DNA from 3 places in the Paenarthrobacter sp. JL.01a genome. Region 2 is predicted to be linked to each of the others. Evidence: predicted binding sites of a transcription regulator. Region 2 holds the regulator's gene; each other region holds the start of a gene.
The links. The regulator HrcA, encoded in region 2, represses chaperone genes, less so after heat shock. The targets are predictions, from matches to a motif close to TTNGCACTCGNNNNNNNCGAGTGCNAA.

Region 1 (7,747 bases), 640 kb from region 2:
GAATTGGCGATGCTTGCCGGAGTAAGCAACACCTACTACACCCGATTGGAGCAGGGCCAGAGCACAAACGCCTCCGAGGCCGTTATTGAAGCCATCGCCAGGGCCCTGAACCTGAACAGCGACGAGCGCAAGCATCTGTTCAACCTCGCCCGGCCGTCGAGCACCAAGCGGCGTCCATCGATCCGGCCGGACAAAGCAAGGTCCGGAACCTTGCGGCTCATCCAGTCCATGCCCAACACTCCGGCTGTCGTTATGGGGCGTCGCAGTGAGGTGTTGGCGTGGAACCGGCTCGGACACCGCTTGGTTGCCGGACACTTGGCTTTCGAGGCACCCGCGCGGCCCGCGACGAGGCCGAACATGACCCGAATGCTCTTCCTCGATCCCCACGCCCGAGAGCTGTACACCCGGTGGCGTGATGAAGCCGCGCGGGCCGTGTCCTCACTGCGGTTGCTCGCTGGCCGCTCAAGCGAGGACCCTGCACTGGCGTCCCTTGTTGGTGAGCTGACCATGAACAGCGAAGAATTCGCCAAACTGTGGGCCCGGCACCCGGTGGAAAACTGCATGTCGGGCATCAAACACATGCATCATCCCGACGTTGGTGACCTCGAGCTCTATTTCGAAGTCCTTGGGCCGCCGGATGAATCAGGTCACCGGATTCTTATGTACTCAGCTGACCCGGGATCCCCTGCTGCGGAGGCGCTTCAACTGCTGGCATCCGTACAACCAGTCGTAGATCTTGAGGCGGACCGCCCCCTGGGATCCAGGCCCCTTTAGTCCGCGGGGCTCAGCTTAGCCGGCCCAACTGCTTGTACACCGCGGAGGCCAGTACAGGAATGAAATCGCCGTCCTCGCCCCGAAGCCAACGCTTTTCCACGGCGTTCAGGGGGTAGACCAGGGTGTTGTTCTGCTCGGCGTGAAGTGCCAGCTCCCGCCCGAGGGAGTCCTCCGCAATCACCCAACGCAACGGCGTGGTCCGCGCCAACAGCTCACCATAGGCGACGCCGGCAGCGTTGCGGTACGGCTCTTGAAGCTCCGCGTGGGTGCCCTCCGGGGAACTCTGCCACGTCGCGTACACCAGCTCATAAAACCCGGCTACGCTGGCGGGATCCTCGAGGTTCACTTCCGCCTGGTCCGCAAGTTTGATGTGGCCGGCGAGGAAGGCCCTGTGATCGACGCTTAGCTCGCTGTAAACCGGCTGCTCGAAGTCCTCGACGGGGGTAGCCGTTGTCCGCTTTCTGAAGAATCCCATGGGAAACAGCTAATCAGGTTTCCATAACGAGAGCCGGACGCCACACCAGCGGCACCAGGGTGAGGCAACGGGACAAAATGTGGAGCTAAGGAGATTCGAACTCCTGACCTCTTCGATGCGAACGAAGCGCTCTACCAACTGAGCTATAGCCCCCGGACCAGGCATTTCCGCCCGACCAGTGTCCCTAGGCTACAAACTTTCCCGGCGCTTTTCCAACCACGACACGAACGTCTCCGTGCCAACCGCGTGCTCCGGGACAAGATTGTGGCCGGCCCGAAGGAAAGCACCCATGGAACCCGGCAAAGGCACGCTGATAATCCTTCCCCGCGACCCAGTAGTGGCCTTCCACTGCTCGGCCATTGAACGCATTGGCAGCACTTCCGGCCCACCCACCGTCCGCACCCGCTCCCCAGTCGCAGGCGAATCCGCCAACGCCACCGCCAGCAACTCCCCTGCAACGTCGGCCGGCGAGATCGACTGGAACGCCACACCCTTGAACACAGGGATCAATCCCACCCGAGCCCCGGCGGCAAAGATGCCGGCGACGAGGCCGTGGAACTGGGTTGCGCGCACCACCGCCGTCTCCAGCGCCGCCTCCTTATACCTGCGTTCCTTGGCAGCCTTGGAAACGTAATACGGGAATGTACTCAGATCGCAGTTGATGATGGACAGCAGCACGGCCCTCCGGACACCTTGCGCAACGGCGGCAGCGAGAAGCCGCCCACCGCCGTCGGCGAATTGCTTTTGCGCCTTCCCGAACTGGCCTTCAAGGCAGTCAATAACGACGTCGGCACCTGCCACCGCGGCCGCCAAGCCAACGCCCGTGGTGACATCACCGGCGAAGTAGGTGACGCCGTCGTGATGGCCGGCAGAACCGGCGTCCGGGACATGGCGGCTAAGGACCGAAACCTGGTGCCCGGCGTCCACAGCAAGCCGGACACCTCGCGGCCCACCTGGCCAGTACCACCGGCAACGCAGATGGAGCTCATGCGGTCTCAGGCGCGGCGTCGCTGCAGGACGTCGTCCAGGTTGCTCAGGGCGCTTTGGCCCTTGGGGGAAACTGCCGCTTCAGCTTGTCCAGTCGACTGCTTCAGGACCGGCTTGCCCACGGGCTTCGGCGCTTCCGGCAGATCCAGCGGTTCAGGCGCTGGGCGCTGGGCCTTCGCTGCGTCAACGTAGGTGGGCTTCGGAACCTCGACGGGCTGCCAGCTGGCACCCTTGGAGTCCGCGGCGGCCTGCGCCGACTCATCTCCAGCGGCGACAGCAACGGCCAACGCTGCCTGGCGCAGCTCCACCGCGGACAAGCGGGCGTTCTCGCGGCTGTTGGCCTCGGCATCGAAAACTGCAGTTTCCTTGGCCTCGACCGCCGGTTCTTTCGGCAGATAACGCGCAGGCGTGGGAATGGGCGATGCCTGCGCTTCGCGGCGGGCGCGCCGTTCGCGAAGGTCGCGCAGGGCCAGTTTGCGCAAAACCACGACGGCGACCACCGCACCGGTGAACGAGACCAACGGCAACCAGACAGTGCCTGTACCGAATAGACGCACAATGCCCGAAACGATAGCCGTCAGCAGCAGGACAAGCCCTGACAAGGCCAGAGTGAGCCGCGCATAGCGGATAGTGAAGGGCGTGGGGGCCGGTTTGCCCGCCGAGGACTCGGACACACGGGATTCCTGGGGCGACGCCTGTGCTTTGCTGTGCATGGTCTCCATCGGTTTCTCCTGCTGAGGTGCCAAAGTCAGTACCACCCCTGCCTGCGGTTCGTCTGGTTCGTCGTCGAAAGCCTCTGCTGGAACAGCGGCCGCTTGGACTTGCTGGCGTCTGTTCCGCAGAACGTACGGCGCCACCCAGACCATCCACAACGCGACAGTGACCACAAGTATCACTGAGCTGCTGAGAGGGAAGTCCACATTCAAAACCGTAGAAGCAAATTACCGGGGGTGGCGGCATTGCGGCCGGTGTGTCGTGGTCGAGTCCGCAAATGACTGGAGATAAGGCCGAAATGGCCTATGACCTGCCCGTTTGTCCTTTGAGCCACCTGCGAAGCAGACCCTCCGGAACTTCCTCCGACGTCAGGGCGAAGGAGCGGTGGTCAGCCCACTGTCCATTGATGTGCAGATACCTTTCCCGGTATCCCTCATCGCGGAATCCAAGCTTCTCCACGACCCGAAGGCTGGGCCCGTTTTCAGGCCGGATGTTGATTTCCATCCGATGCAGCCCGAGCACGTTGAAGCAGTGATCCGTCGCCATCGCTACCGCCGTGGGGGCGATGCCGCGGCCGGCCCGCTCCTTGTCCACCCAATAGCCAAGGGTGGCCATCATGGCTGATCCCCAGATAATCGAGGAAACCGTCAGTTGACCCACGATGGCGGGTTCACGGAGGCCGGCTGTGCGTTCAACGATGACGAACGGCAAAGCCGTGGAATGGCGCGCCTGCTCGTTCAAGGATGCAACCATCTGGCGATAGCTGGGGAGGCGGCCACCCGGAGCCGGGTTGGACGCCTCCCACGGCGCAAGCCAATCACTGTTCCGCGAACGGACCTCGGACCATTCCCGCTTATCGCGGTACCGGATGGGCCGAAGTGCCAGGTCTCCGCACTCCAGCGTCACCGGCCAGATCGCAGAACCGTACATCCTTGTTACTGGGGAAGCGTGGCGGTGAAGTTCGGCAGCCACTCGCGAAGCTCAGGACCGAGGTCCTCACGCTCGGCTGCCAGCTCGATGCAGGCTTTGAGGTAGCTGAGCTTGTCGCCGGTGTCGTAGCGTCGGCCGCGGAAGACCACGCCGTACACGCCGTAGCCCTCTCCCTCGCCGGCTGCCAGGACCTCAAGGGCGTCGGTCAGCTGGATTTCTCCACCACGGCCCGGGCCGGTCTTCTCCAGGACCTCGAAGACAGCCGGGTGCAGCACGTAGCGGCCAATCACGGCAAGGTTCGAAGGGGCCTCTTCGGGAGACGGCTTTTCCACCAGTTGCTTGATGCGGACGTAACCGTCCTCGTCGATGTCCTCAACGTCGGCGCAGCCGTAAGCGCTGATCTTGGACGGCTCCACCTCGATCAGGGCCACAACGGAACCGCCGGTCTTCTGCTGGACAGCGATCATTTCGCTCAGGAGATCGTCGCGCGCGTCGATGAGGTCGTCACCGAGCAGGACGGCGAAGGGCTCGTAACCGACGTGCTGCTTTGCACGCAGGACAGCGTGGCCCAGGCCGTTCGGATCGCCCTGACGGACGTAGTGGATGTCGCCGAGGTTGGTGGCGGACTGGATGGCTTCGAGCTTGGCGGTGTCGCCCTTTTCAGCCAAGGTCGCTTCAAGCGCCGGCACCCGGTCAAAGTGGTCTTCCAGAGCGCGCTTGCTGCGTCCTGTGATCATGAGGACGTCGTGCAGGCCCACCTTGACCGCTTCTTCGACGACGTACTGGATGGCGGGCTTGTCGACCACGGGCAGCATTTCCTTCGGCATCGCCTTGGTGGCGGGAAGGAACCGGGTACCAAGACCCGCTGCAGGGATGACAGCCTTACGGACAGCGTTGTTATCGAGAGTCACCGGACTAATGTAACGGAAGGAACAGATCATCGGCTAAACCCCCGCCGCGCGGCTTGCACATTTTCCTGGCTGCTCAACACCACGCAACAATTCAATCGGACCCCACGAACCTGAGGATTGGACACAGATGGCATCGAAAGAAGACATCCGCCGCAGCCGGCGTCTCTACAGAAGGGCCCTGTCCCCGGAGCAGATCGCAACAGCGGGCGAGGCCCTGGCCCAGCATGGAACCGCCTGGGCCAAGGGCATCACCTCCGGCGAACCAGCCCGGTTCGCGGTGTATGTGGGAGTCGCTTTCGAACCACCCACCATGCCACTGCTTGAGGCCCTTCATAACGCGGGCCACGAGGTGCTGCTTCCGGTCTGCGAACCGGAACGCCAACTGAGCTGGGTGCATTGGACTCCGTCGACGGTCTTTGAGCGCTCCACCTACGCGCCCATCGACGAACCCCTGGGCGAGCGATTGGACAGTTCAGTGGTCGCAACTGCCGCGGGGATCTTCATGCCGGCTACCGCCGTCGATCGTGACGGAAACAGGATCGGCCAAGGCGGCGGATACTACGACCGGCTGCTGCAGGGCCTCGATGCCTCCGGTCAGCGGCCGCCCACCATCGCCGTGGTGTACGACGACGATCTGTTGCCTTTCGGCTCCATACCCGCCGAAGCTTTTGATCGCCCTGTGCGGGAAGTACTGACGCCGTCCGGCGTCGTCACGCTGGATGACGCCGGAGAAGACGCCTGAAGGGTGGTGAGTTCCGGCACAGGTGCTGGCGAACGCCGCAGGGACGGGTGATAGAATTGGCACTCAGGCCCTGGGACTGCTAATGCGGAAACTCTTCGCTGCGGCGCCACAGGACCTGAACTTTGTCCTAAAGGAGGAACTCAGTGCCCACATACGCATACGCCTGCAAAGACTGTGACCATGCCTTCGACATCGTCCAGTCCTTCTCAGACAGCTCCCTGACAGAGTGCCCGGAATGCAAAGGCACGCTGCGCAAGAAGTTCAACAGCGTTGGCGTCGTCTTCAAGGGCTCCGGTTTCTACCGCACAGACTCGCGTGACACGAAGGGCAGCAGCACCGTTTCGGCAGCGCCCTCCACTCCAAGCGCACCTGCGGCCGCCACACCCGCTCCCGCTGCCGCGGCAGCAGCGAGCTAAGTCCGGGGACTTTTCCACATAGGGAGGCCGGCCCCTGTCAGGGGGCCGGACATGCTGGCTACCGTGGCGGCATGTCACCTACCTCCCGAAGCGCCTTACTTGCCCGTGCCAAGCGCTCAGCAGGAACTGCTGACAGGGAACTGCTTCGGCCGCCGGGACAATACCGGCCGCCTTCCCCTGGTCGCGCCCGCCCCATTTTCAGACGCGACGGGCCTCCAACCCCTCGTCAACGGGCACGACGCTCGCCCAGGGCATGGATTTCGCGCAACCGCCGGCTCTGTGTCGCCCTGCTTCTATGCCTTGCCGCAGGGATGGCCGTCCAGCAGCTGACTCCGGCGTCGGCGGCGCATGCCACCGTCCTTGTGGCAGTGCGCGATCTCGCGGCCGGCACCACACTGAAGGAAACCGACTTCACCACAGTGGACATCGCGCCTGAACTCGCTTTGACCGCGCAGGTGGAAAATCCTGCAAGGCTCGCCGGACGCCAATTGGCATCTCCCCTGGGCAAGGGGCAAATCCCAACTGATTCAGTTCTCCTGGGACCGGGCCTGCTAACCGGCTCTCCCGCAGGCACAGCTGCCGTTCCACTCCGCATGGCCGATCCCTCCTCTATTCAGCTCCTTTCGCCAGGGCAGCTGGTGACGGTGGTCCTTACCGCTTCCGGCTCCTATGACGAATCGCGCCAAAGCCAGGTCCTTGCCGGCCCCGTGCCCGTACTTTGGACCTCGGCCCAGGGAGGTAAGGCGGGCGAATGGCTTGGGACAAGTGACACCGACGGGCTGGTGGTGGTTGCAGCCAATCCCCAGCAAGCAGAAAAGCTTGCCGGCGCATCAACGCAAGGCAAGCTTTTCTTTGTCCTGGTCAGCCCATGAGGCCTTTCAAGCGATTATCCCCAGTGCGGGGGCTTCTGCTCCTTCAACCACTGCTCGTGGTCGTAGCCGGCCTCGTCGCCCCAGGCTCGGGGGTCGTCCTCCGCGGCTTTCGTGGGAAGGATGCCGCCGGAGCTGTGCTTGGCGGGGGTCGTTTCCCTAGCTTTTTCAGCAGTGGCCCCGTCCTGGCCGCCGGCGTCGCCTTCGGCACCGCCGTTGCCCGTGCCGCTGTCTTGTTCCGTCATTGCTGCTTTCCTGTCCGCTGCCTGGTCCCGCTCGCTGCCATTTTCCCCGGGCTGCTTACCCGAGGCAGCGGTCGAAGGGCGAGTGAACGCTGGCTTTGCCTTGTCCAGATTCAATTGTTCAACATCCATGTCCAGGAAACCATGCTGCGGAGATTCCGTGGAGGTGAGAATGTGGTTCTCCAGGCCGAGGTAGGAACCGATTCGGTCAGCGCAGGAGGACGGGTCGGTGAAGACCTCGATGGTCCAGAGCGACATGTACCGCCAGCCCATGCGCTCCAGGAGCTGCGGCCGCAACCTGCTGCGTTCACGGACACTCATGCGCCGGTAGCGTTCCGTGCCATCGGATTCGATGGCCACCGGCGTTGGAATCTCGGCTCCCTCGCGGCCAATCGTGTGCACCGGATCGGCAGCGGCGGCAATGTCCAGGACGCCGTCGTAGAGGTGCCACACGCGGGCACCCCTGGCACGCAGGCGTTCTCCAAGGTCGGCGACCAAAGGGTCTTCGCCGAGGGCCTGCTCACTGGCGACCGCGCGGGACGCCGGGGTTCCGAGATTGCTGTTGCCGGAGAGTTCCCGGTCCAACAACTCATAGAAGTCCACAGCACCGTGCGACAAGCGATCCAGGTCAAGATCCTCGGGCCGGAAGCAGCTCAGTACGTGCATGGAGCGCCGGGCCCTGGTCAT
Region 2 (7,747 bases):
AATACGCTACATCCGTCTGTGGCGGGCAACCCGCTGCGCAATGTACGGCGAAGCGCCGGTTCATGGGAGACTAGAGGATCAGATATGCGGCGCGTTCGGGCTGGCTTGTGCCCAGTTCCATGATTTGCCGTGTGAGTGTCGACAGTAAGGATCCTGCGTGTCTCCCATGGCCCGCACCGCACCGGTGCCCGCCGCAACAGATCCGGCCATCATCCGGAACTTCTGCATCATTGCCCACATTGACCACGGTAAGTCCACCTTGGCCGACCGCATGCTGCAGTTCACCGGCGTCGTTCAGCAACGCGACATGAAGGCCCAGTATCTGGACCGCATGGACATCGAACGTGAGCGCGGCATCACCATCAAGTCCCAGGCTGTTCGCATGCCGTGGGAACTCGATGGCACCAGCTACGCCCTGAACATGATCGACACTCCAGGTCACGTGGACTTCACGTACGAGGTCTCCCGGTCCTTGGCAGCCTGCGAGGGCGCGATCCTGCTGGTGGACGCGGCACAGGGCATCGAAGCCCAAACCTTGGCCAACCTCTACCTGGCGATGGAAAACAACCTCACCATCATTCCAGTGCTGAACAAGATCGACCTCCCTGCGGCGCAACCCGAGAAGTACGCGGCTGAGCTTGCCAACCTTATCGGTGGAGACCCGGAGGATGTCCTCAAGGTTTCCGGTAAAACCGGCGTTGGCGTCGAAGCGCTGCTGGATAAGATCGTCCGCGACCTCCCGGCACCTGTTGGCAATCCCGACGCCCCCGCGCGTGCCATGATCTTTGACTCGGTCTACGACACCTACCGTGGCGTGGTCACCTACGTCCGTGTGGTGGATGGCAAGCTGCATCCACGCGAACGCATCCAAATGATGTCAACCCGCGCGACGCACGAACTCCTTGAAATCGGCGTGAGCTCACCGGAGCCCACCCCGTCCAAGGGCCTGGGCGTTGGCGAGGTGGGATACCTCATCACCGGCGTGAAGGATGTCCGCCAGTCCAAGGTTGGCGATACCGTCACCAACCAAGCCAAGCCGGCCTCTGAATCTCTCAGTGGTTATGCCGACGCGAAGCCCATGGTCTTCTCCGGCCTCTACCCCCTGGACGGCACGGACTATCCGGTGCTCCGTGATGCATTGGAAAAGCTGATGCTCAACGACGCCGCCCTGGTCTATGAGCCTGAAACCTCGGCTGCGCTGGGCTTCGGGTTCCGTGTGGGCTTCCTTGGATTGCTGCACCTTGAAATCACCCGCGAGCGTTTGGAACGCGAGTACAACCTCGACCTCATTTCCACTGCCCCCAACGTGGAGTACGAGGTCACCCTGGAAGACAAGCGGGTTGTCCACGTCACCAACCCCAGTGAGTACCCCACAGGCAAGATCGCCGAAGTCCGCGAGCCCATGGTCTCCGCTACCGTCCTTGCGCCCAACGAGTTCGTCGGTGCCATCATGGAGCTGTGCCAGAGCCGTCGTGGTCAGATGAAGGGCATGGACTACCTGTCCGAGGACCGCGTTGAACTCCGTTACTGGATCCCGCTGGCCGAAATTGTGTTCGACTTCTTCGATCTCCTGAAGTCCAAGACGCGCGGCTACGCCTCGCTGGACTGGAAGGCCGACGGCGAGCAAGTGGCCGACCTCGTCAAGGTCGACATCCTGCTCCAGGGCGAACAGGTGGACGCGTTCAGCGCCATCACGCACCGTGACAAGGCCTACGCCTATGGTGTGATGATGACCGGGAAGCTCCGCGAACTGATTCCACGGCAGCAGTTCGAGGTGCCCATCCAGGCTGCCATCGGCTCCCGCATCATTGCCCGGGAGAGCATCCGGGCCATCCGCAAGGACGTTCTTGCCAAGTGCTACGGCGGTGACATCACCCGTAAGCGCAAGCTGCTCGAAAAGCAGAAAGAAGGCAAGAAGCGCATGAAGATGGTTGGCCGCGTTGAGGTGCCCCAAGAGGCCTTCATCGCAGCGCTGACCACGGACGAGTCAAAGGACAAGGCCAAGAAGTAAATGCCCAGCGTCCTACCTTTGGGCGATCCGGCACCTGCGGACGGCATTTTGCCGCCGCAGGTGCTGGACGGCGTCGAGCAGCGCAAATTCGGCCTCTATGTGCACATCCCGTTCTGTGCCGTGCGCTGTGGTTATTGCGATTTCAACACCTATACCGCGACCGAGCTCGGCGGCGGAGCGTCACAGGATGCCTACGCATCGACGGCGGTCTCCGAACTCGGATTCGCGGCTGCGGCCCTAGATGCCTCGGGCCTCCCGCGTCGGCCCCTCAGCACCGTATTCTTCGGAGGCGGCACGCCAACCCTCCTGCCCGCGGAAGATTTGGCACAGATCCTGCGTGCCGCCGTCGGGCATTGGGGCCTTGAGCCCGGCGCTGAGATAACCACCGAAGCGAATCCTGATTCCGTAACACCCGAATCCCTGAAGATCCTTGCGGATGCAGGTTTCACGAGGGTGTCATTTGGCATGCAGTCGGCGGTTCCCCACGTGTTGAAGGTGCTTGACCGCACACACACGCCCAGCCGGGTTCCCTTGGTGGTTCAATGGGCCCGCGAGGCAGGCCTGGCCGTCAGCTTGGACTTGATCTACGGGACCCCGGGGGAGTCCATGGAGGATTGGGAGCTCTCGCTCAAGACGGCCCTGTCCTACGAGCCCGATCACATCAGCGCTTACGCGCTGATCGTAGAGGACGGCACCAAGCTTGCGGCGCAGATCAGGCGCGGCCAAGTGCCCGGAATCGACGACGACGACCACGCCGCCAAATACGAACTGGCGGATCAAATGATCTCAGCGGCAGGCCTGGACTGGTACGAGGTCAGCAACTGGGCCCGGACCCCGGAACAAGCCTGCAGGCACAATCTGGCCTATTGGCGCGGAGATGATTGGTGGGGGATCGGCCCGGGTGCGCATTCGCATGTTGGCGGCGTCCGTTGGTGGAACGTCAAACACCCCACGGCCTATGCGTCACGATTGGGCGCTGGAACTTCGCCTGCTGCTGGGCGCGAAACCCTGGACCCCGGAACCCGCGAAGTCGAGCGGATCATGCTGGAGGCACGCCTGGGAACGGGTCTTGCCGTAGACGCCCTCGATGCTGTGGGTCGCCATGCCATGGCGGGCCTTATCGCCGACGGCCTGGTTGATCCTGTTCAGGCGTTCAAGGGCCGGCTGATTCTGACGCTGAAGGGCCGTCTTCTGGCCGATGCGGTAGTCCGAAGGATCCTGCCGGACTGAACCGGCTAAGCCAGCAGCGGAACTCCTGCGTCCTGAGCCGGGAGCTTTACTTGATCCAGCGCAGGTTGAAGCGGTAGCGGTGCGGCTGACCGTGGTTGACCCTGATACCGGCTGAGACGGAGAAGCAGGTCAGCGCTACCCAGATGCCCGTGGCGATGACTGCAAAGATATTGCCCACCACCGGCAGCAGCACCAGGATGTTCGCGAGCACGGCGGCAATGGTGGGAGGCAGCGTGAAATTCAGCGCTTCCTTGGATTCCTGTGCTGTGAACGGCCCACGGTCGCGGAAAATCAAGTAGATCAAAAGAGCCGGCAGGCATCCGAGGATGCCGCCGAAGTGTGCCAAAGTGGCCCACTGCCGGTCCTCACTGGCCGTCAGCGGGAGTGCGTTGGCAGGCGCGCCGTGATACTGGGGCCGGCCTGCGGCACTGCCCGGTTCTTCAGGAGCGTTATCTGCCACGGTGTCTTCCCTTTGCTGTAAAGATGCTGCGGTGTTGCTGTCCAAGAATACCGGCCCGCACGTCCTTCCCGGGACCAACGCCCCGCAAACGGTCAGATCGTCGAGTGCTGGGCGGCAGATCAGGGGACGGTCAGGAAGTCGATGACTTCTTCCACTCGGCCGAGCAACGATGGCTCAAGGTCCGCGTAGCTGCGCACCGCACCGAGGAGCCGCTGCCAGCCCAAACCTATGTCCTCGGCGCTCTCATGGGGCCACCCGAAGGCGGTGAGAATACCGGTCTTCCAATCCGTCCCGCGGGCCACGGCCGGCCATTGCTCAATGCCCAGCACCTTGGGCCGGATTGCCTGCCACACGTCCACGTAGGGGTGTCCGACGATCAAGACATTCCCGGCAGCCCCGGGGACTGTCATGGCTTCGGCTGCGATCCGGGATTCCTTGGAGCCCTGAACCAGGTGGTCCACCAGGATACCGAGCCGGCGGTCGGGTCCGGGGCGGAAAGCGGCGATGGCGGATTTAAGGTCGTCCACGCCATGGAGGGGTTCGACCACGATTCCCTCAACCCGGAGATCGTCACCCCAGACTTTCTCGACCAGTTCGGCGTCGTGTTTGCCTTCAACCCAGATCCGGCTGGCCTTGGCTACCTGTGCCCGCTGTCCCTGGACCTTCACCGAGCCAGAGGCTGTCCGTCCCGCCGGAACTGCTGAAGCAGGCGGGCGGGCGGCTGGAGGCATCAACCGGATGGGTTGTCCTTCGAGGAGGAATCCATAGCCGAGTTGGAATGACTTGGTCTTGCCACGCCTGTCCTCCAGGGCCACGATGTGCATGCCACCCGTCTTCTCAACCCGGGTGACTTCGCCCACCCACCCCGACTGGACGTCCTCCAGGACCATTCCTCGTTGTACCGGGACCTCGGGGAGTTGGCGTTTGGCCGGAGCCGATAGATCCTGCGGGCCCCAATTGTCGAAAGCCAAGGAATTCCTACCTCTGTGCTGATATGCGTAAGGACGGGCAACAGCTGCGATCAAGCTGCACTGGCTCGCCGTCCTGGATACTGTCCGCGGACGGTTTCAATGCTAACAACGCGGTAGCTCATACTAGACTTGTTAGCACTTGGGCATGTTGAGTGCTAAGTGTGGTGACCCGTCGGAGGTCACGCGGGGACGGTCCCAAAGGACCATGGCAATTGTCAGGAGGTGGAGCAATGAGTGAGCCACGCAAGCTCGAAGTGCTGCGTGCCATCGTTGAGGATTATGTGCATTCCCGGGAGCCTGTGGGATCCAAGGCCCTCGTCGAGCGGCATCACTTGGGTGTTTCCAGCGCCACCATCCGCAATGACATGGCTGTCCTGGAAGAGGAAGGCCTCATTGCGGCCCCTCATACCAGCGCGGGCCGGATTCCTACCGACAAGGGCTATCGCCTCTTCGTTGACCGCATCTCCCAGGTCAAGCCGTTGTCCGCGGCCGAGCGCCGGGCCATCCATTCACTGCTGGAGGGCCCTGACGACGTCGATGACATCCTTGAGCGCACCGTCAGGCTCCTTTCCCAGCTGACCAATCAGGTCGCCGTCGTCCAGTACCCGCACTCGCACCGCGCATTGGTCCGCCACGCGGAGTTCGTCCTGCTGGCACCCAAGCAGGTGCTTGTTGTCCTGATCGCAGACACCGGGAGTGTCGTGCAGAAGGTCATCGACACAGGCGTGGATGTGAGCAACGAGGCATTGATGTTGTTGAGGTCCCGTTTCCTTGGCAGCATCGCCGGCACCCAGCTGGCCCTCCTGCCGCAGGTACTTCCCTCAGTGGTTGCGCTCTGTCCGCCCGACCTTCGGGCCCTCGCGCAAACGCTCGCCAACGGACTGGAATCGTTGAGCGACACCAGCCGTGAAGAGCGCATCCTTATGGCCGGTACGGCCAACCTCGCACGGTCCAACGTCGATTTCCCGTTGAGCATCGGGCCTGTGCTGGAAGCACTTGAGGAACAAGTTGTCATGCTCCGGTTGTTGTCGGACATGGGAGACGATCCTCGAGGCGTCACGGTCAGCATTGGCCGGGAGAATCCGTACGACGGCCTTGCCGAGGCATCTGTCGTGGCCACGGGCTACGGATCAGGTGCCAAGGTGGGCATTCTGGGACCGACCCGCATGGACTATCCGACCACCATGGCGGCAGTACGCGCCGTGGCCCGTTACCTTTCCCGCATTCTCGGCGGCTGAAAACCGGCCCGAGGAAAAATCCGCAGTACAACCAGGAAGAGATACCGACTTTGAGCAGCCACTATGACGTTTTGGGAGTCTCGCCGGAAGCCACCGGGGAAGAGATCAAAAAGGCGTACCGCAAGCTGGCACGGAAACTCCACCCGGACGTAAACCCCGGTGAAGATGTAGCGGAGCAGTTCAAGGCCGTGACCCACGCTTACGAAGTGTTGTCAGATCCCCAGAAACGCCGCGTCTATGACGCCACGGGCAATGAAAACGGAACGGACAACGGATTCGGTGGCGGGTACGCAGGACAGGGCTTCGCCTTCCAGGACATCTTCGACACGTTCTTTGGCGGTGGGGGAGGCCACGGAGGACCTGCCTCCCGCGTCCGGCGCGGCCAGGACGCCCTCATCAGTGTCCGGATCGACCTCAAGGACGCGGTGTTCGGCGTCAACAAGAAGCTTGAAGTCGATACAGCCGTGGTCTGCCCAACGTGTGATGGCAGCTGCTGCCGTCCAGGCACCCACCCCGAACGCTGCGACATTTGCGGCGGCAGCGGCCAGGTCCAGCGCGCAGTGCGCTCCATCCTCGGCCAGGTCATGACCACCGCGCCCTGCGGAACCTGTGAAGGATTCGGCACCGTTATCAAGGATCCCTGCAACGAGTGCAGCGGCCAGGGCCGCATCCGGAGCCGCCGTTCGTTGACCATCAAGGTTCCGGCAGGCGTCGCCACCGGCACGCGGATCCAGCTGTCCGGACAGGGCGAAGCAGGCCCGGCTGGTGGGCCGGCCGGCGATCTCTACGTGGAGATCCGGGTGAACAACGATTCCATGTTCGTTCGTGAAGGTGATGACCTCCACGCCACCTTGAGCGTGCCCATGACGGCGGCAGCTCTGGGCACGGACCTGGAGCTCGACACCTTCGACGGCGCGCAAGGCATCGAGGTGAAGGCAGGCACGCAGTCCGGAGAGATCATCACCCTGCGCGGTCTCGGCGTCACCCATCTCCGGGGCTACGGCCGGGGCGACCTCAAGGTGCACCTGCACGTCGAGACGCCCACCAAACTTGACCATGCCCAGGAAGAACTGCTGCAGCAGCTCGCCAAGCTTCGGGGTGAGCAATTCACCGAGGGCAAGCTTCTGGCCAGCGGTGGAATGTTCGCAAAGCTCCGGGACAAGCTCGGTAACCTGTAGCGGTGAGCAATCCCGTCTTCTTCGCGCCCGCCGGCAGCCTTGACCAGCTGCACTCCGGTGCCGAATTCATCCTGGAGGGTTCCGAAGCGCGCCACGCCGTAACGGTCAAGCGCCTTGCCGTCGGTGAGTCAGTTGACATCGCCGACGGCGCAGGCGCCCGGCTCACCGGGACCGTTGCCGACGTCGGAGCCGGCACCTTGACGGTGACGGTGGCGGACGTCGTCTTCGAAGAGCAGCCCCATGTGCGTTTGGTTCTGGTGCAGGCCTTGGCCAAGGGCGATCGCGATGAGCTGGCCATCGAGACGGCCACTGAACTCGGAATCGATGCCGTGGTTCCCTGGCAGTCGGAACGTTCGATCGTGCGCTGGAAGGGTGACCGGGCAGCGAAAGCGCATGCCAAGTGGGAGTCCGTGGTTACCGCTGCCGCCAAGCAGGCGCGGAGGTCCTGGATACCTTCGGTCCGCCCGATTGTGGACTCGAACGGACTGGCCAAAGCCGTTGCGGAAGCTGACCTCGCCATTATCCTTCACGAGGACGCAAAGAACCCCCTGCGTGAGGTCCTGGGGAAGTTGGACGTCGACGACGCCTCGCCCCGTGAGGTTCTGTTGATCGTGGGTCCCGAAGGTGGAATCTCGCCGCGGGAAGTAACGCGGCTGAGC
Region 3 (7,747 bases), 1.4 Mb from region 2:
GCTGCGTAGCTATGAGTACTACGCGGCATTCTGGGGAGAATTCAGCAGCAGGGGCCAGGGCCAGTTCTTCTTCGTTTATGAAGACGGCGCTCCGAGCGTTGGTGCGTTCGTGATCAACTACGGGTCCAAGGCCACCTATAAAGACGGCGGCTCCACCCAGAAGCGCAAGCAGTACGGCGACTCCCACTTGGTCCAATGGGCAGCGATCCAGCGGATGCAGGAGCTCGGCTGCGTGGAGTACGACTTCTGCGGCACACCTCCCGCGGCGAGTATCAAGGACAAATCCCATCCGCTGTACGGCCTGGGGTCCTTCAAGACGAGCTTCACCAAGACCGTCACTGACTTTGTGGGCTGCTACGACCACGTGCTGGGTCCAATCCGATACAAGCTCTGGCTCAAGGGTGCGGAGAAGGTCTTCAGAAGGCTCGAAACCATGCGTACCGGCGGCCAGTTCTACTGACAGGCCGCCCCAGCCAGCAAGCCAACGAACAGGCCCGCCCCGGCCACCAACGGGCGCAAAACTAATCTAGGTGAGGTAATTTCTTTGACTCCGATCGAGGCTGGAACCGACATGGAATTCGTGATTCTCAGCGACGCTGATTTCGAGACGTTCGCCAAGGGACACCCGCAAGGCAGCTTCATCCAGTCCATGGACCTAACGCGTTTCCAGCGTGCCCGCGGGCAAGAGGTCGAGCTCTTCGGCGTGACCCGCGGGGGGAGCCTCATTGCAGCGGGCAAGCTTACTTACACGTCCAACCGCATCGGCTACAAAACCGCGGACTGCGCCAAGGGACCGCTCATGGACTACAGCGACCCCGCCGTGGTTCGCTTCGTCGTCGAGCAGTTGAAAAAGCACGCGGCTTCGAAGAAGGCCGCGGAGCTGCGGATCTCGCCGAACCTGCGTTACATCGCACGCGATGAGGACGGTGCTGAGCACCCGGAGATCGAAGACAACCGCCCGTTGCTGAAGGAACTCGAAGGACTCGGGTTCAAGCACCAGGGTTTCGATATGAACTTCGCGAACATCAACTGGATGTTCATCAAGACCCTGGACGGCGTTGCCGATGCCGAAGAGCTCATCATGGGCATGAACTACCGCACCCGGAAGGCCATCCGAAAAGCGGAGAAGAACGGGGTGTACCTGGAGCAGGCCACGCTGGAAACGCTGGACGACTTCTACAACGCCCTCAAGACCGCCGGCGACGAGAAGGGCTTCACGTACCGCGAACGCGAGTACTACGAGCAATTGCTCCGCAACACCTCCGATGAGTTCACCAAACTCATGATGGCCAAGATCAACATCCCGGAGTACCGGGCGTCGATCACCGAGCGCCTTGAGGCGGAGTCCAAAACCTTGGCCGGGCTCAAGCGGGAGGTGGAGGAAACCGGCAGCAAGAAGAAGGCCAACCGCGTCAAAGTGGTTCAGGACCTTGTGGACAGCTACGAGCGCAGCCTCAAGGACATTGAGCGCTTCCCGGACTCGGTGGGCGTGGCAACTGTGGCTGCCATCCACTTTGCCTGCTCGGGCGACGAACTCACCTGCGTGATCGGCGGGACGGTCCAGGACTACATCTATTTCAACGGTGCAACGTCCCTCTACTGGGGCATGATGCTGCACGCGCTGAACAACGGCTACTCCCGGTACAACTTCTACGGCACTTTCGGAATCCAGGGCCAGGACGAGACCGGCCACGGCGGGTACGAATTCAAGAAGGGCTTCGGCGGTGAAGTAGTTCAGTTGCTGGGTGATTTTGTTGCTCCCGTGAACCCCCTGAAGTACAACGCGTACCGCGTTGCCAGAAAGCTTGCAGGAGCCGCCCAGACGGTACTGGGACGATTGCCGCTTGAGAAATTGCCGGTACTAGGAAGACTCCAGGGGAACCGCTAATCAAACAAGCCAGAGGAGGATCACCGCGTGACTGAACGCCCCGATGGGTCCACCGGCAGGCCCCATACCGACGGGTTGCCCAAGACCCAGCCATTGCGCCCGTCGCAGGTACGGCAGAACGTCAATGCCAAACGCATGCTCATGCGCCTGGTGCAGGGTGATAGCCCGCCCACGGCCCCCATGAATATCGTGGATCGTCTCGCGGGCAGTCCTTACGCGAACCCCACCATCCAAGTGGTGGGCGTTGATGCCTCGGCCCGTAAGACCATCGATTTCGCGCTCCATCTGGCCGAAGTCATGTTCCGGTACGGTGCAGGTGCGTTGGAAGTCGAAACGAGCATGATCGCTGTCACGGCTGCGCTCGGCTTGAAGAACGTGGAGGTGGACATCACCAACCAGTCGGTGGCCATCAACTACGCGCCCAAGGACCAAACCCCCATTACGCTGCTGCGTGTGGTGCGCTCCTGGACCAATAACTACGCAGGTTTGGCACAGGTCCATCAACTGGTCACGGACATCGTTGCCGGGGGAGTGGGGCGCGACGAAGCCGTCCGCAGGCTGAACGACATCATCCGCAGTGCAAAACCCTTCCCACGGTGGATGGTCACGATTGCTTTCGGTATTTTTGCCGCGGTCTTCGTTGGCGTGCTGGGTGGGGGAATTGGCGCCTCGGCGGTGGCCTTTGCGTCCAACATCGTCATCAGCCTGCTCTCGCGTCAGCTCGCACGATGGCGCACGGCCGACTTCTTCAACACCATGGCCTGCGCCTTCTTCGTCACCTTTGTTGCCCTGATGCTTCGTTGGGCGGGGGTGGAGATAGCGCCATCCATTGTGGTGGCGGGCGGGATCCTGCTGCTGCTTCCGACTGGCCGCCTGGTGTCATCGGTCCAGGATGCGATCAACGGCTTCCCTGTGACCGCCGCAGGCCGGTTCCTTTCCACGCTGCTGACCTTCGGCGCGATCGTCGCGGGCATCGGCGTCGCCGTCGTGGTCGGAACGCTCATGGGCAGCACGGTCCTGGACGTCACGCAGACTTTCCCCGACGCCTACCCGTTGTGGGGCCAAGCCATCCTGATAGCCATCGCGGTGGTCGCGATTGGCGTCACCGAGCAGACCCAAATGCGGTTGCTGCTTCCGACGGCGGCAGTTGGGTTGGTGGGCTTCTTCGTTTTGTGGGGGGTCGGCCAAGCGGGACTGGGCGACCGTTTGTCGCCCGCCGTCGCTGCCGTCGTCATCGGCCTCCTTGCCCGCGTAGTCGCCCTGAAACTGGGTGCTCCCCAACTGGTGGTCGCCGTTCCGGCGGCGCTGATCCTGCTCCCCGGGCTCACGATTTTCCGCTCTATGTATGCCCTGACCGTCGAAGGCGGAGACATTCTCCTGGGCGCGGGCGGCATGCTCAACGCAGGCGCGATCGTGCTCGGGGTGGCGGCTGGAATCGTGCTCGGCGACAACCTTGCGCGGCCACTGACCAAGGGCCTCTCCAGCAACGAACGCCGGAGGGTCCGCAGACGCTAAGACGCCCCCTCCCTCCCGAGTTTTTGTACAGATAATGCCCCTAAAAGGATCTTTTGGGGGCATTATCTGTACAAAAACTCGGCTAGATCTGGCCGACGGGGAGTTTCTTTTCCGCCTGGAAGACTTCCTCCACACGGCCCTGCGCCCAATACCCGGACAACGAAACCTGCGAACGTTCGAGTCCGCGCTGGACAAAGAAGATCTCCCGCAGACCCTTCATGTATCCGCGCTCACCGTGGGCGAAGACATCTACCCGCCCGGGCAACCACTCGGTGCCGCGGAGGGCTTCGAGGAGAAGGTCGCTGGACCCTGCGGGCGTGCCCTTACGCAACAGCCAGTGGATCTTCACTCCCTCCGGGGCTGAGATCGGGAGGGCATCGGCCTCGTTGTCGACTTCAAGGTAGACAGTTCCGCGGGCGTCGGGGGCGAGGGCTTCAACGCAGGCGGCGATGGCGGGAATCGCAGCGTCATCTCCCGCGAAGAGGTACCAGTCGGCGTCGGGGGAGGGGTTGTAGCCACCTCCGGGGCCGGTGAAGACCAGGGAATCTCCGGGCTTGGCCGCAGCAGCCCAAGGGCCTGCGAGGCCTTCATCGCCATGGACGACGAAGTCGATGGCCAGCTCCTGCGTCTCCAGGTTCACCCACCGGATGGTGTAGGTCCGGGTGTGCGGCCACTGTTCGCGGGGCATGGTCTCGCGGATGGTCCAGAGATCAAGGGGCTGTTCGTAGTCCACGCCATCCTGCGGAAAGACGATTTTGACGTAGCGGTCCACGTAGTCGTTGTTCGCGTAGTCGCTGAACCCGGGTCCGCCAGCCACGATCCGCACCATGTGCGGCGAAAGGCGTTCGCTCCGCAGGACGGTCAGGTTGACCTGCGGGCGGGTGTTGCGTGTGGCGGACGATGTGACAGGAAGAGCGGTCATATAGGCAAGCCTAAGCTAATTGGCTGGGTGCTTGATGGGTATGCGTCGAAGGTTACACACGCTCGCTCACGTTCCCGGTGTTTGGTGGGATGTGAGTGAGGGTCGGCGCTACAGGACCGGGAGTTCCCAGTCCACGGGCTCCGCGCCCTGCCCGGCCAGCAGTTCGTTGGTCCGGCTGAAAGGCTTGGACCCAAAGAAACCCCGGGACGCCGACAACGGGCTGGGGTGCACTGAAACTATCGACGGCGCGTCCCCCAGCAGCGGTGCGACACCTTCGGCGTCCTTGCCCCACAGGATGGCGACCAGCGGCTTCCGGTGCCCGGCACCATCCGTACGGTTTACGACGGCGGTGACTGCCGCCGTCGTAATGGCCTCCCATCCTTTGCCGCGGTGGGCGCCGGCGTCGCGGGCCTCCACGGTGAGTACGCGGTTCAGCAGCAGGACGCCTTGCTCTGTCCACGCGCTGAGGTCGCCGTGGACGCGGGGTGGGAGGCCGAGGTCGTCCTGGAGCTCGCGGTAGATGTTGGCCAGGCTGCGGGGGATGGGGCGGGTTTGGCGGGAGACGGAGAAGGAGAGCCCCACTGCGTGTCCCGGAGTAGGGTACGGGTCCTGGCCCAGCAGCAGCACCTTGACCTCGGCCAGCGGTTGGCGAAAAGCGCGGAGCACGTTTTCCGAGGCGGGGAGGACGTGTTTTCCTTCCCCGGCGCGACGTGCGACGTATGCCAGCGCATCACGAAGGTGCCCTTCCACAGGACGCATCGCCTCGGCCCAGTCGGGAGCCATCAGCTCCTTGAGGGGCCGGTCAATCAGCGTGGCGAAGCCAGGATCGGCTTCGCCAGCGGGTTCAAGATCAAAGAGAGCATCCTCGCCAGTCACCCGGCCATTGTCTCCCGCGTGGCGGAGGTGGAGCGAATGACAGCGATGTTATTCGCCCGTAACATAGGGGTAGGACATTTTCCCCAACAAGCGTCGAAGGAGTGTGCCGTGGCAGAACCAGCACCGGAACCAATGGCGCCGCAGGCTGACGGACTGGCCCTGGAAGACCTCGCGGCCGATACCCGAAGCGACTCGCCGCTGAGCGAGCGGGACCAGCAGATGTTGGCGCTTGAACGGCAGTGGTGGAAGTATGCCGGGGCGAAAGAGCAAGCCATCAGGGAGCTCTTCGATCTTTCCGCCACCCATTACTACCAGATCCTGAACGCGCTGATCGACACTGAGGACGCGTTGGCGCACGATCCCATGCTCGTGAAGAGATTGCGTAGACTACGTACGTCCCGCCAGCGGGCGCGGACAGCGCGGCGCTTGGGGTCGGACGCGTAATTCGCAGGTGCGATCCGTCAGCAGCAACCAGCAAGGACAACGCTTCACCATGACCAAATATGCCAGGGACGAATTCGACCAGGTCCCACAGAACACCTCCCGGCAGGGCGTTCACCGCGACAACCAGGACGCCGCGCGCCCCACGTTGTGGCCGGTCCTGACCGTCGGAGCCGTGGCGTTGGTACTCGGCCTGGTGGCGTTCCTTATCCTGCCGAACCTCGGGATTGTCGCCCCCAGTGCGTCATCAAGCGTCACGACGCCGGCACCCCAGCAAACCTCGACGTCGCCTTCGGCTGCTCCTTCCGCTTCGAGCAGCGCACCGCCTGCCTCCAACGAACCAAGCACCCAGCCGTCGCCGTCGGCCACGCCGTCGTCGTCGCCGTCGCCCTCCACCGCCCCGGTGGACAAGAGCGTTCCGGTCGCTGTGTACAACGGAACCGGCACCGCCGGCTTGGCCGGCCGGGTGGCCGGGCTGGTGCAGGGCGGTGGCTGGACTCTTAGCACTGTCGCCAACTGGGGCGGCCTTCCGCAGCAGACGTCCGTGATCTTCTACAACGCTCCTTCCCAGAAAGCCAATGCCGAGGCTTTGGGCGCGCTTCTGGGGATCCAGTCGATCGTGGAGACCCCTGATGTGCAGCAACCACTGGTTGTAGTAGCGGGACCCGGCTACCAGTAACCGCGCCGCTCCAGGGCCCAAAAACCCAAACTCGGTTAAGCCTCAATAACAAAACCAGCGCCCTGCCCTTTGGGGGAAGCGCAGGGATAGTGACTGTGGTTACAGTGGATTAATTCCGGTCCGGAGATCCCGGCAACCGGTCTTGGCTACTGCGAAAGTGTGGGCATCATGGCATTGGGAACCGTCAAATGGTTCAACGCCGAAAAGGGCTACGGATTCATCACTGTGGATGACTCCGGCGACGACATCTTCGTGCATTGGTCGGCTATCCAAATGGATGGCTTCCGGGCCCTCGAAGAGGGCCAGCGTGTTGAGTTCGAGTTGGGTGAGGGCCAGAAGGGTCCGCAGGCCGAAGGCGTGCGCGTAGCCTGAGGCTTTCAGTGCTCGCCGTAACGGCGGTCAGCTCTCGGCTGAAACCCTCTTCGCGGGTGCCAAAAGTGGCGCCTCTGCTTGCACTCTCACCAGTCGAGTGCTAATTATTGATTTAGCACTCCTACGGTTCGACTGCTAATCCGATCCGGCTCCCGCCGGTAACGGAATGATGGTTGAACCGCTGGGGGACCAAGAAACACCTTGGTGGGGTGAGGTCCGGAGCGCGGGGCATACAGAGGCTGCACGCAAAGGACCGTCCGTCGCGGGCATCCCACCTGACAGGTACCTTCTTAACGACTGTCCCGAAAGGACTACCGCCGTTATGGCCAAGATCATTGCATTTGATGAAGAGGCACGCCGCGGCCTCGAGCGGGGCCTGAACACCCTCGCTGACGCCGTCAAGGTCACCCTCGGCCCGCGTGGACGCAACGTCGTCCTCGAAAAGAAGTGGGGCGCTCCCACGATCACCAACGATGGCGTTTCCATCGCCAAGGAGATCGAGCTGGACGACCCTTACGAGAAGATCGGTGCTGAGCTGGTCAAGGAAGTTGCCAAGAAGACGGATGACGTCGCTGGCGACGGTACCACCACTGCAACCGTTCTTGCCCAGGCACTGGTAAAGGAAGGCCTGCGCAACGTTGCCGCCGGCGCCGACCCGCTGTCCCTCAAGCGCGGTATCGAGAAGGCTGTTGAGGCAGTCATCAGCGAACTGCTGACCTCCGCCAAGGAAATAGAAACCAAGGAAGAGATCGCAGCTACGGCTTCCATCTCCGCCGGCGACCCGGAAATCGGCAGCCTGATCGCCGAAGCCCTGGACAAGGTGGGCAAGGAAGGCGTCATCACGGTTGAAGAGTCCAACACCTTCGGTCTGGAACTCGAGCTCACCGAAGGCATGCGCTTCGACAAGGGCTACATCTCCGCTTACTTCGTCACCGACGCAGAGCGCCAGGAGACGGTCCTCGAAGACCCGTACATCCTGATCGTCAACTCCAAGATCTCCAACGTGAAGGAACTCGTCACGGTTCTGGAGAAGGTCATGCAGTCCAACAAGCCG

Region 1: N5P29_RS14455 (FmdB family zinc ribbon protein) is a predicted target of HrcA. The motif match lies at 5,590-5,616, and genes of this name have one in related genera.
Region 3: groL (chaperonin GroEL) is a predicted target of HrcA. The motif match lies at 6,806-6,832, and genes of this name have one in related genera.

Annotation. Positions count from the first base shown of each region.
Region 1 is NZ_CP104877.1:3,070,086-3,077,832, forward strand. It holds gene N5P29_RS14415 (helix-turn-helix domain-containing protein) at 1-774, shown strand, start outside; gene N5P29_RS14420 (DUF3806 domain-containing protein) at 785-1,249, opposite strand; tRNA gene N5P29_RS14425 (tRNA-Ala) at 1,330-1,402, opposite strand; gene N5P29_RS14430 (SDR family oxidoreductase) at 1,439-2,176, opposite strand; gene N5P29_RS14435 (hypothetical protein) at 2,245-3,123, opposite strand; gene N5P29_RS14440 (GNAT family N-acetyltransferase) at 3,254-3,880, opposite strand; gene galU (UTP--glucose-1-phosphate uridylyltransferase GalU) at 3,886-4,821, opposite strand; gene N5P29_RS14450 (5-formyltetrahydrofolate cyclo-ligase) at 4,919-5,533, shown strand; gene N5P29_RS14455 (FmdB family zinc ribbon protein) at 5,677-5,949, shown strand; gene N5P29_RS14460 (RcpC/CpaB family pilus assembly protein) at 6,261-6,821, shown strand; gene N5P29_RS14465 (DUF4011 domain-containing protein) at 6,836-7,747, opposite strand, start outside.
Region 2 is NZ_CP104877.1:2,426,743-2,434,489, reverse strand. It holds gene lepA (translation elongation factor 4) at 158-2,011, shown strand; gene hemW (radical SAM family heme chaperone HemW) at 2,012-3,241, shown strand; gene N5P29_RS11440 (DUF4870 domain-containing protein) at 3,288-3,701, opposite strand; gene N5P29_RS11435 (DUF3097 domain-containing protein) at 3,821-4,672, opposite strand; gene hrcA (heat-inducible transcriptional repressor HrcA) at 4,903-5,910, shown strand; gene dnaJ (molecular chaperone DnaJ) at 5,961-7,088, shown strand; gene N5P29_RS11420 (16S rRNA (uracil(1498)-N(3))-methyltransferase) at 7,091-7,747, shown strand, end outside.
Region 3 is NZ_CP104877.1:1,008,135-1,015,881, forward strand. It holds gene N5P29_RS04970 (lipid II:glycine glycyltransferase FemX) at 1-460, shown strand, start outside; gene N5P29_RS04975 (peptidoglycan bridge formation glycyltransferase FemA/FemB family protein) at 572-1,888, shown strand; gene N5P29_RS04980 (threonine/serine exporter family protein) at 1,916-3,403, shown strand; gene N5P29_RS04985 (siderophore-interacting protein) at 3,486-4,325, opposite strand; gene N5P29_RS04990 (uracil-DNA glycosylase) at 4,434-5,201, opposite strand; gene N5P29_RS04995 (DUF3263 domain-containing protein) at 5,310-5,645, shown strand; gene N5P29_RS05000 (LytR C-terminal domain-containing protein) at 5,695-6,321, shown strand; gene N5P29_RS05005 (cold-shock protein) at 6,490-6,693, shown strand; gene groL (chaperonin GroEL) at 7,016-7,747, shown strand, end outside.